DNA from 3 places in the Pseudoalteromonas sp. ABE4_541 genome. Region 1 is predicted to be linked to each of the others. Evidence: predicted binding sites of a transcription regulator. Region 1 holds the regulator's gene; each other region holds the start of a gene.

Region 1 (3,514 bases):
CATCGGCACGTGAAGTGAGCACATCTAGTAGCTGTTTTTCTTCACGAATGGCTAAATCTAATGGCAAATCGTTCATCGACAGCGGATGTAAGCGACGAGTCTCAGAAAATCGCTTGATCAAGGTGTTATCATCACTGTCTAGGTAGAACAACATCGGATTAGCAAAGCCCGGTAGATACTCTAGAATATCGTTGAAATCTTGCTGCTCTTTTGGAAGGTTGCGCACGTCTATACTAACCGCAATTTTATCGAAGTTGTCAGATACGCTTCTAACTAATGAAGGTAGTAAGTTAACGGGGATATTATCGACGCAATAATAGCCTAGATCTTCAAGTACACGTAGCGCCACTGATTTTCCTGAACCAGAGCGGCCACTGACAATGATTAATTCCATAATGCTTCTCTTAGTTACCTAGTGTGCTGAAGCAATAATCTCATAAAGTTCATCATCATTGCTAGCGTTCCTTAGCTGTTTACAAAACTCTTTATCGTTGAGCTTGTCTGCAATTTCAGCCAACGTTTTAAGATGTTGTTGGTTATCGCCTTCAGGCACAATGAGCGCGAGAAAAATATCTACGGGCCTATTATCAATCGCATCGAATGGAATACCTTGCTGGTTGACTAACAGCATTGCTGTTACTTGTTCAATACCTGCCATTCTGCCATGAGGGATTGCGATCCCTTTGCCGATCCCTGTACTGCCCAACTTTTCTCTGGTCATTAATGCGTTCAAAATATCGTGCTGATTTAGTTGAGGCAACTGCTCATGCGCCAGTTCACTGATATATTCAAGTACACGTTTTTTGCTATTAAAAAGGACCGCAGCTTTACTGCAGTCCTTGTTTATAATCGAGCTTAGTTTCATGATTAGTGTCGAGTAAGCTTCTCTTTGTGTTTGATCACTTGACGATCTAGCTTATCAATAAGCCCGTCGATCGCCGCGTACATATCCTGATGTTCTGTTGAAGCAAATAATTCTCCACCATTTACGTGCAAGGTGGCTTCGGCCTTTTGGACCAGCTTTTCAACATCTAAGATCACATGTACATTATTGATGTGATCAAAATGCCTTTCTAGCTTCGCAAACTTGTTGTTGACATAGTCTCTTAATGAATCAGTGATTTCTACATGACGACCAGTTAAATTTAGTTGCATAAGCATTTTCCTTCTTTAGTAATACGTCTAAATCAAGCTTTTACGCTGGTTAGACGGTGGAATGGCTAACGACTCCCGATATTTTGCTATGGTGCGTCGGGCCACCTTAATTCCTTGCTCTGCTAATATGTCTGCTATTTTGCTATCGCTCAGCGGCTTGGCTGTATTTTCAGCAGCTATTAACTTTTTGATAAGCGCTCGAATCGCTGTTGATGAGCACTCACCTCCGTTTTCGGTACTTACATGGCTAGAGAAGAAATACTTCAGCTCAAAAATGCCCCTAGGTGTGTGCATGTATTTTTGTGTTGTTACGCGAGAGATAGTTGATTCGTGCATTTCGACCATCTCTGCAACATCGTTTAACACCATAGGTCGCATTGCTTCAGGGCCATGCTCAAAGAATGCCTGTTGTTGTTGCACAATGCAATTGGTAACTTTCATTAAAGTTTCATTTCTGCTCTCTAAGCTTTTAATAAACCATTTAGCTTCTTGTAAATGCGAGCGGATAAACTGACTATCTGAGCTTGATTTTACAGAGCGAGACATGGAGGCATAGTGGTCATTAACGCGAATTTTTGGCATGCATTCTGGGTTGAGCTCCACCACCCAGCGACCTTTCATTTTTTTCACGGATACGTCAGGAATGACGTACTCAGACTCTTCTCGAATGATACTGGCTGCTGGTTTTGGGTTTAAGCTGTGAATGAGTGTCATGACTTCTTTTAACTCGGCTTCTTTAAGCTTTGTTTTTTTCATCAACGTTCGATAATCACGGCTAGCGAGCAAATCTATGTGCTCGTTTAGAATCATTTTTGTTTCATTCAGCCAAGGAGTTGTCTTTTGGTCAAATTGGTTGAGCTGAATACACAAACATTCTTGCAGGTTGCGCGCACCAATCCCGACAGGGTCAAATAATTGAATGCGTTTAAGTACGGCTTCAACTTCATCAAGTTCTATGGGCTCACCAGAATGACCATCATTAATGCTGTCGAGTATTTCTTCGGTGCTTAAGGTTAATGTCCCGTTATCATCAATGGCCTCAACGATAGCCACTGCGATACCATGGTCAATAGGGCTAAATGGCGTTAATTCTAACTGCCACATAAGGTATTCATGCAAGGTTTCGGTGGTTTCACCTTGATAAATTGTTTCATCTTCAGGCATTGGGCCACTGCTAGCGGCTGGTGCCGCACTCATGTATTCGTCCCAAGTGACATCCATAGCCAATTCATCACTAACGGTATCTTTACTTAATGCCGCATCAGAGTCCATTTCATAATCGCTTACCGACTCACTGTCTAGGCCATCGTTATGCCCATCATCTTGGCTGTTATCTTTACCGTTTTTTTCTTGTAACGAGGTATCGAGATCCGCGTCAGATTCTTCTACTTCCAAAAGAGGATTACTGTCCAGTGCTTCTTGGATTTCCTGCTGAAGATCTAGCGTACTTAACTGCAACAGACGTATTGCCTGCTGTAGTTGTGGTGTCATGGTAAGTTGCTGCCCCATGCGCAGCTGTAACGATTGCCTCATGTACCTTTAACAATCCTTCTAATCTCTATTATTATTGTGACCTAGAATGTTTTAACTATAGCCTGAATTGCTCACCAAGGTAGACATCTCGCACGGTTTGATCCGCCAAAACATGCTCTGGCGTGCCCGAGGCGATAAGCTCACCATGTGATACAATATAAGCTTTTTCACATACATCAAGGGTTTCCCGAACATTGTGGTCGGTGATTAGTACACCAATGCCACGATTTTTTAAATGTTCGATAATTTTCTTTATATCTAACACTGAAATTGGATCAACACCAGCAAAAGGCTCATCTAATAGGATAAATTTAGGATTTGCGGCTAAAGCGCGAGCAATTTCTACTCTGCGACGCTCACCACCAGACAGAGCCATACCTAAACTATCTCTAATGTGTTGAATATTAAACTCATCTAACAACTCGTTCACTATTTGCTCGCGTGCTTCTTTATTAAGCGAGTTACGAGTTTCTAAAATAGCCATGAGATTTTGATAAACGGTTAGCTTTCTAAAAATGGATGACTCTTGAGGAAGATAGCCAATTCCAAGTCGAGCACGGTTGTGCATCGGCAGTAAGGTGATGTCGTGGTCATTGATGCATACAGAGCCATGATCGCTGGGTACTAATCCAACGATCATATAAAAGCTCGTTGTTTTTCCTGCACCATTTGGACCGAGCAGCCCAACAATGCTACCAGCTTCAACACTTAGGCTTACATTTTTAACGACCTGTCGCCCTTTATAGCTTTTTGCTAAAGCAGTTGCTGTTAACACGCTCATGCTTAATTACCTTTGCCTGTTTGCTTTGGGGCTTTTTCTGGAACC
Region 2 (3,514 bases), on a different contig from region 1:
AGTGAGCCCAAATCAACATCTAAAGCAACAGCACTACCACTGCGAACATCTAATTTTAAATCTTTAACGTTCGGATCTGGATCGCCATCCAACGCAAATGCATTAAATGTCCCATTTTCCATAACTAAGGCTTGACCACTACCAAGAAATACCAGCTTTTCTCCATTTGAACCGTCGAGTGTTTCAATATCAACTAACTCTGACAAATCCCGAATTGCTTGGTCTCGTTCATTTAAAACCGATAGTGCCACTGTGTGGTCATCGCTCGTATAGGTTGATGCTACTTTATCATTTAACTGGCTGATTTTTTCAATTAGGTTATTGGCTTCATCGGTATAGAGGCTGAGTTGCTCATTAACAACGCTTTTCTGATCAAAGACAATGTTTGATAGCCGATGCATCTGCTCAACTAAACCTTGTGCAGAGTTCATAAATAGTGAACGCGATACGGTTGACGCTGGTTGGTTCATTGCCTCTTGTAAACTATTAAACATGGTATTAATGCTAGTACTCAGGCTATTTGACTCTTCAGCAAAGAGCGTATCAATACGAGAAGACTCTGTTACAAACTGATCATAGTAAGCTTTATTTGAGATATCACGATTCAGTTGTTTTACTGCAAATTCATTGATCAGGCGAACAGTTTCAGAGCGGCCCACCATATTGCCCACGGTCGTCGCATGCTCTGTGCGCTCGCGTATATAACCCTTAGTGTTTAAATTGGATATGTTTCTACTGGTCGTTTGCAGAAGCTCCGAGCTTGCACGAACACCACTCGTACCAATTTGCATAAGATCATAAGACATCTTAATTTACTCCTTGACGAATTAGCGACGTGAGCATCTGCTTAAACTCGCCACGCTGTAGCACGTTTTTAATTTTATCGGCATAATTTGGATCTGTTGCATAGCCTGCTTGCTGTAATGCCTCTAAATATTCACTTGGCTGCTTCACTTTTTGCAGCGCCTCTTCATAGCGGGGATTACTTTGCAAAAACTCAACATAGTCATTGATACTGTCCTTAATTGAGTCATATGCTCTAAAACTCGCTTGCTTTTTAATGGGTAGACCTTGTTCAAACTCCAATGTCAACTTCTTGGCACTCTCACCCTGCCATGCTTTATCTGATTTAATATTGAACAAGTTATAACTGCTCGAACCATCAGGCTTCGAGATAACATGTTTACCCCAACCTGTTTCTAATGCGGCTTGCGCCACCATCACAGCTGGATTAAGTCCAATTTTGCCAGCGGCTTCTTTAGCGTGCTCCCAAATGGATTCAACAAAAGCCGCAGGATCATCAAAAAACCCCTTCTGCTCTTCACGCTTTGAGTCGCTTGCCTGAGTTGCCTTTGCCTCATCCGGCTGAGCAGCAGGCGCTTGACCACTGGCAATCTTGTCACTGACTAAATTGGCATTTGTGCGGATCACTGAAGCTGGCGTGTACCCGTCTGAATTTGGTGACAATTGCTGTACAATTAAATCCGCTAAGCCCAACCCCCCTTTTCCAGCAAGCTCCACAGATAGTTGTTGGTCGTGCATTTCTTCAAAGAACTTGACGCTACTGGAGTTAAACGGACTATCTTTATCTTCCATTGCTTCATTGGCTTTGCGCATACTTTTGAGCAGCATTTGCGTAAAGATCGATTCAAACTGCTGCGCCGCTTTTTTCAAAGCTTCATTTGACGCTTTTTGATCAGTGCCGCTTTTCAAGGCATCTTGACGTAAGGTATTTAGATCCCCTAAATCAAAAAAGTTCTGTTTGTCTAACGGATTAGTATTCATCAGTTCAACGACACGTTAAAAATTCATAGCATTATCAATGCAAAAAATGAGCCAAAAAAAAGCCCCGACTAATCAGGGCTAACTTATTGATTAAAAATAACTCTTCATATGACGACTAATTGACCATTGATTGCACCCGCTTCTTTTAGCGCCTCTAAAATCGCCATTAAATCGCCAGGCGCGGCACCCACTTGATTAATCGCTCTAACCAAATCATCTAAACTCACACCTGGGTCAAATACAAACGCTCGTGAGTCATCCGTATTTACGTCAATGATACTTTGCTGCGTTACTGTCGTTTCACCTTCACCTAAAGGTTGAGGCTGAGAGACATTTTGCTGTTCAGCAATAGTAACGGTTAAGCCACCATGTGTGATCGCAGCAGGCTGTAGCTTCACATTTTTACCAATGACAATGGTACCAGTGCGTGAATTCACAATAATTTTAGCGGTGGTATCGGCTGGCTTAAATTCTAAATTCTCTAGTGTAGAAAGATAAGCGACACGTTGTGAGGGATCTCTGGGTGCAATAACCCGCACAGACGCAGCATCCATAGGTTTTGCGCTGTTTGGTCCAACCAGCTCATTAATTGTATCCGCCAATCGTTTAGCCGTTGTAAAGTCAGGACTGTTCAAGTTAAAAGTGATATGGTCACCTTGTGTAAATGGGCTTTTTACCGCTCGCTCAACAATCGCACCATTGGGTACTCTGCCCACCGTCGGGGTATTAATAACCACTCGACTACCATCCATACCCTCAGCACCTAAACCACCTACAATCAAACTCCCTTGCGCAATCGCATATACATTACCATCAACCCCCTTCATAAAGGTTTGCAGCAAAGTACCGCCACGTAGACTACCTGCACTACCGATTGAGGAAACCGTAATGTCAATCTTCTGGCCCGGTTTAACGAAAGGTGGCAAATCTGCATGAACTGCAACTGCAGCGACATTTTTAATTTTGGGCTTTAAACTAGACGGCATAGTAATACCGAAGCTGCTTAACATCGCTTTAAAACTTTGCTCGGTAAAGCGGCTTTGTTCGCCAGTTCCAGGTAAACCGACCACTAAGCCGTAGCCCACCAGCTGGTTTGAGCGAACACCTTCCACCATACTCACATCTTTTATACGCTCTGCGTTTGCACTTGCGGACAATACACAGCAGACCAATACACTAAGTAATACGAACAATCTCATTGTCTTAACCCTTTAAAATGGTAACAACGTACTTAAGAAGAATTTAGCTAACCAGCCAGGACTCTGCGTTTCTTGATGCTGGCCTTTACCTGAGTATTGGATACGCGCGTTAGCAATGCGGTTTGATTCAACCGTATTATCCGCTTTCACATCCGAGGCTCTCACCAAGCCTTCTAGTCGAATAAACTCTTCACCCGTATTCAGTGTCAACCATTTTTCACCACGGATAACCAAATTACCATTGGGTAGCACGCGCATGACGTTAACAGATATGTTACCGAACAAGCTGTTTGATTGATTCGCTTGGCTATCACCTTTGAAAGAGGATTCTGATTCCAAACCAAATTGAATACTTTCTTTACCAATATTAATCGCTGAACCACCCAAGCCCGTGATTGGATTGAGCGACGCTTCGGTCTCTTTATCAGTCTGGTTATTTGCAGCCTTTGACGCTGCGGTTGTTTCACGCAGGATGACGGTAATAATATCCCCGGTTCTTAATGCCTTTTTATCCGAATATAAATCATTAG
Region 3 (3,514 bases), on a different contig from region 1:
TGCGCTGGTTTACTGAGTCTAAAATACCTGCCATTTCACTCTCCTACTATATTAATGCTTAACGGAACGATACTTGCAGACGCTAATAAAGGAACGATAACTCTTGAAGAGGTGCCACAATTAACGCAAAATCTTTATACCTTTTTTCACATGATAAGCATAGTCGAAACATCATGAGTTTGTTAAAAAAAACCAAATCTATCGGGTTTTTATCCTCGATGGTATATATTCTGCTCAGTTGTGAAATTTATGCCCAACAATTCAATAATCAAGACCTAGAAGAAGCTGCTAGGACCTACATTGAAAACTTGGTCCCAACAAACCCCGACAGCAAGATACAAATTTCGGCACTTCCACTGGATGCACGGCTGCCTACTCGCGAATGTGAAAAGCCTATTGATATCATGACAAATGCGTCGCCCCCCTTTAATCGGCAGGTAACTGTACAACTTAAATGTGACGACTTAATTGGCTGGACACAATATGTGCATGTTCGCATCGAAGAGTTATTCCCAGTAATCGTCAGTAGCACGATGATAGCCAGAGGAGAGCTCATTTCAGAGGAACATCTCAAATTAGACTTCCTCGCGAAATACTTTGTTCGAGCGACTCATATTGATGATAAATCTTTGCTAATAGGTAGTCGAAGTAAGCGTGTAATACGTGAAGGCATGCCTATAGGCATGCATCAAATTTGTATGGTTTGCAAAGGGGATGTAGTCAATATATATGCGCGAACTCCCTCTTTAACTATAAAAACCATCGGTATTGCACTAGAAGATGGTAACATTGGTGAACAAATTCAGGTTAAAAATCAAAAGTCTGGAAAAATTGTCTCTGGAAGAGTAAAAGATGTTGATTCAGTTGAGGTCAATATTTAAAATTTTTGCTAAAGTTATAGCTAGAACAGCCGATATTCTAAACAAGAATTTAAATTTGGGTCACAGGTCATGGTAAATAACGTTAAAGGTCAAACGCAATCAAACAGCGTGCTTAATAATATTAAGCAACAAAAAGCTGAGTTGCAAAAAAATGAAGCCAATGCTGCTAGCACAGCGCCTACTAAAGCGCCACAAAAAGCGGCTAGCGATTCAGTAAGTTTAACACCACAAGCGCAGCAACTTAAAAACCTGCAAGAAAAGGCAAAAGATGCGCCTGCGTTTGATAGCAATAAGGTTGCTGAACTTAAAAAAGCCATTAGCGAAGGCAAGTATCAAATAGACGCCGAAAAACTCGCTAAGAATATCGCCGCATTTGAGTTTGATATGTATGGTTGAACAGCTTAACCTCTGTCTTCATAAATTAGAAACACAGCTCACTAACCTAGCAACTCTGACCCAGTTGCTAGATAGAGAGTTGAATGCTTTAGCGGCTCGAAAAGGTGACCATTTAAAAGAACTTGCAAGAGATAAACTTACCTTACTAAACACCATCCAAAAACAAGATAAAGAGCTGTCTAGTTTTGATCAAGCGCTTTTCCAAGCTGAAGAAGCTATCGAGATGACCGATAAAATTGAAGAGTTGCTAATTGAGTGTAAAAAAAAGAATGAAGTAAACGCTCAGGCTGCGCATCAAGCTCATTTAAGCGCCAGAGAATTGAAAAGTATTCTTTTAGGTGCGCCCTCTTCTATTACATATGGCCAAGATGGTAGCGTCGTGACAGGTAATAACGAGCTAGTTAAAAACCTTAAAGCATAATCAAGTACGCTCTGCATCTAACAGAGCGTTGCCAAGCGTCCAGTCTATTAATAATAAGTTACACGTTTTATCTTTCTTGGTTTCACCTGTGTAATATATAAATCGTGCACGCGCTTCATATCGAGCTCTAATTCAGTCACATATGCATCACCCGACGCATAGCTCTTTACAACCTTAGCGCCTCTTATCACACCTGTCACTTGACTCTTGAGCCCATCGTTTTTAGCAACTGCACCTTGAACTGTCATACCCGCGGTAATATTTTGGCCATAGACTTGCTCTGTTAACTCTCTGTATGCCTCAAGTTTCGACACTTTCACCGCCATTAGCATCTTTTGCGTATCACTGGCACCAGGTTGAGCACTTAACGGGGCGTAACCAATTGCTTTTAATACTGGGTAATTATCTGGCTTGACGTACTCATATTCAATGTTTTTATCAAACATCGAGCTACATCCACCTAATAAAAATAAAAGTATGGTTATGGCAACCAAGCCTATACTGTTAAAAGTTCGTGTGGCATTCATCATTCTATACCTCTTAAATTTGATGATTTATCCAATGCACGATTCTTGCCAAAAATTGTTGGTATATGACTTGCTACGTTCATTACAGTTATTTTTTAAGGTTTTAATTATGATTAGAGCAGTCGCTTTGCTTATGCTGGTAGCAATGAGCAGTAATGTAAAAGCTGAGTGGTATGAAGTCATCGGTTATGCAAGCATGCAAGGGCGCGACATGGCAGACGCTCGTCAAGCAGCAGTTAAAGACGCAATTACACAAGCGTTGATATTCTCTGGGGCTACCATCAGCAGCGTTCAAACCGTTGCTGATGGGGTCTTGAGTCAAAATGAGATCAAGATCAAATCTCATGGCGAAATCCAACAAGTTAACCTTGTTAGCGAAAATCAAAGTGACGAGCAATATAGCGTGACTTTGCATTTAGATATTTATGCTACCGAAAAAAAATGTCCAGGCCAGCAATTTAATAAACAAATTGCCATTACTCAGAGCCAATTAACACAGCCCCATCAAGCAAGGTTGGGTCAAATTTTTGACATTGCAAAGTCTGCATCTCATCGTTTGTTTAATACCCTGAATGAGCGTACTTCCGCAGTCAAACCGATCCCTTATCTAAACTCCCCTCTAAACGTCAGTGAGTATTTTTCTCAACAATTTAACTATGACCATATGTTGATTGAAACCATTTCAACCAACAGTAATAGCCAATATGTATTATTAAGCCAGATCACAGATATAGCGGGTTTAGATAAACTCAATAATGATTATGCCTTTTGGCAAGACGATGAGTACCTTCGCAGCTTTAAAATAGACTTTGCGCTATATGACTCAATAACATTCGAGCAGGTATGGCAACAACATTATGTAACTCAGGGAGTTTGGCCATTTAAAAAGACAAAAATTATTGACGTATATAGCGAGCAATTTTGGCGCTCAAACTATGGTCAACAAATTCAAGATATTTTTAATAAAGTGAGCCAAGACCTTGATGTAGCCGTGGCATGTATACCAACTAAAGGGAAGATTTTGCACATTAATAATGAACAAGTTGTGATTAATTTAGGTAAAAAACACGGCCTAGAGCCGGGCAAAGTACTCTCAATTATGCACCGAAGTGACATCGTCACGGGTAACGGCAAAATCATAAACTCTACACGACAAACTATCGAGCAACTGAAAGTCATTAATGTGAATATGCAAAGTGCCACAGCCATTAACTTAAATACTCGCCCATTAAGTAATGTTCAGCTCAATGATATAGTGCAAGTGCTCATTAAATCTGATGAGTCATTTG

What was found. The regulator sigma-54, encoded in region 1, starts transcription at its own class of promoters, with help from an activator protein. The targets are predictions, from matches to a motif close to GTTGGCACGNNNNTNGNNT.
Region 2: flgJ (flagellar assembly peptidoglycan hydrolase FlgJ) is a predicted target of sigma-54. The motif match lies at 1,823-1,841, and genes of this name have one in related genera.
Region 3: ACW689_RS00905 (LPP20 family lipoprotein) is a predicted target of sigma-54. The motif match lies at 2,260-2,278, and genes of this name have one in related genera.

What each region holds. Positions count from the first base shown of each region.
Region 1 covers NZ_JBSVEM010000015.1:26,252-29,765, forward strand. The annotation lists gene rapZ (RNase adapter RapZ) at 1-394, opposite strand, end outside; gene ptsN (PTS IIA-like nitrogen regulatory protein PtsN) at 413-865, opposite strand; gene hpf (ribosome hibernation promoting factor) at 868-1,155, opposite strand; gene ACW689_RS14640 (RNA polymerase factor sigma-54) at 1,183-2,688, opposite strand; gene lptB (LPS export ABC transporter ATP-binding protein) at 2,744-3,469, opposite strand; gene lptA (lipopolysaccharide transport periplasmic protein LptA) at 3,472-3,514, opposite strand, start outside.
Region 2 covers NZ_JBSVEM010000001.1:199,158-202,671, reverse strand. The annotation lists gene flgK (flagellar hook-associated protein FlgK) at 1-806, opposite strand, end outside; gene flgJ (flagellar assembly peptidoglycan hydrolase FlgJ) at 808-1,785, opposite strand; gene ACW689_RS00970 (flagellar basal body P-ring protein FlgI) at 1,890-2,984, opposite strand; gene flgH (flagellar basal body L-ring protein FlgH) at 2,997-3,514, opposite strand, start outside.
Region 3 covers NZ_JBSVEM010000001.1:188,982-192,495, reverse strand. The annotation lists gene ACW689_RS00925 (chemotaxis protein) at 1-34, opposite strand, end outside; gene flgA (flagellar basal body P-ring formation chaperone FlgA) at 174-881, shown strand; gene flgM (flagellar biosynthesis anti-sigma factor FlgM) at 951-1,277, shown strand; gene flgN (flagellar export chaperone FlgN) at 1,270-1,698, shown strand; gene ACW689_RS00905 (LPP20 family lipoprotein) at 1,746-2,225, opposite strand; gene ACW689_RS00900 (flagellar assembly protein T N-terminal domain-containing protein) at 2,335-3,514, shown strand, end outside.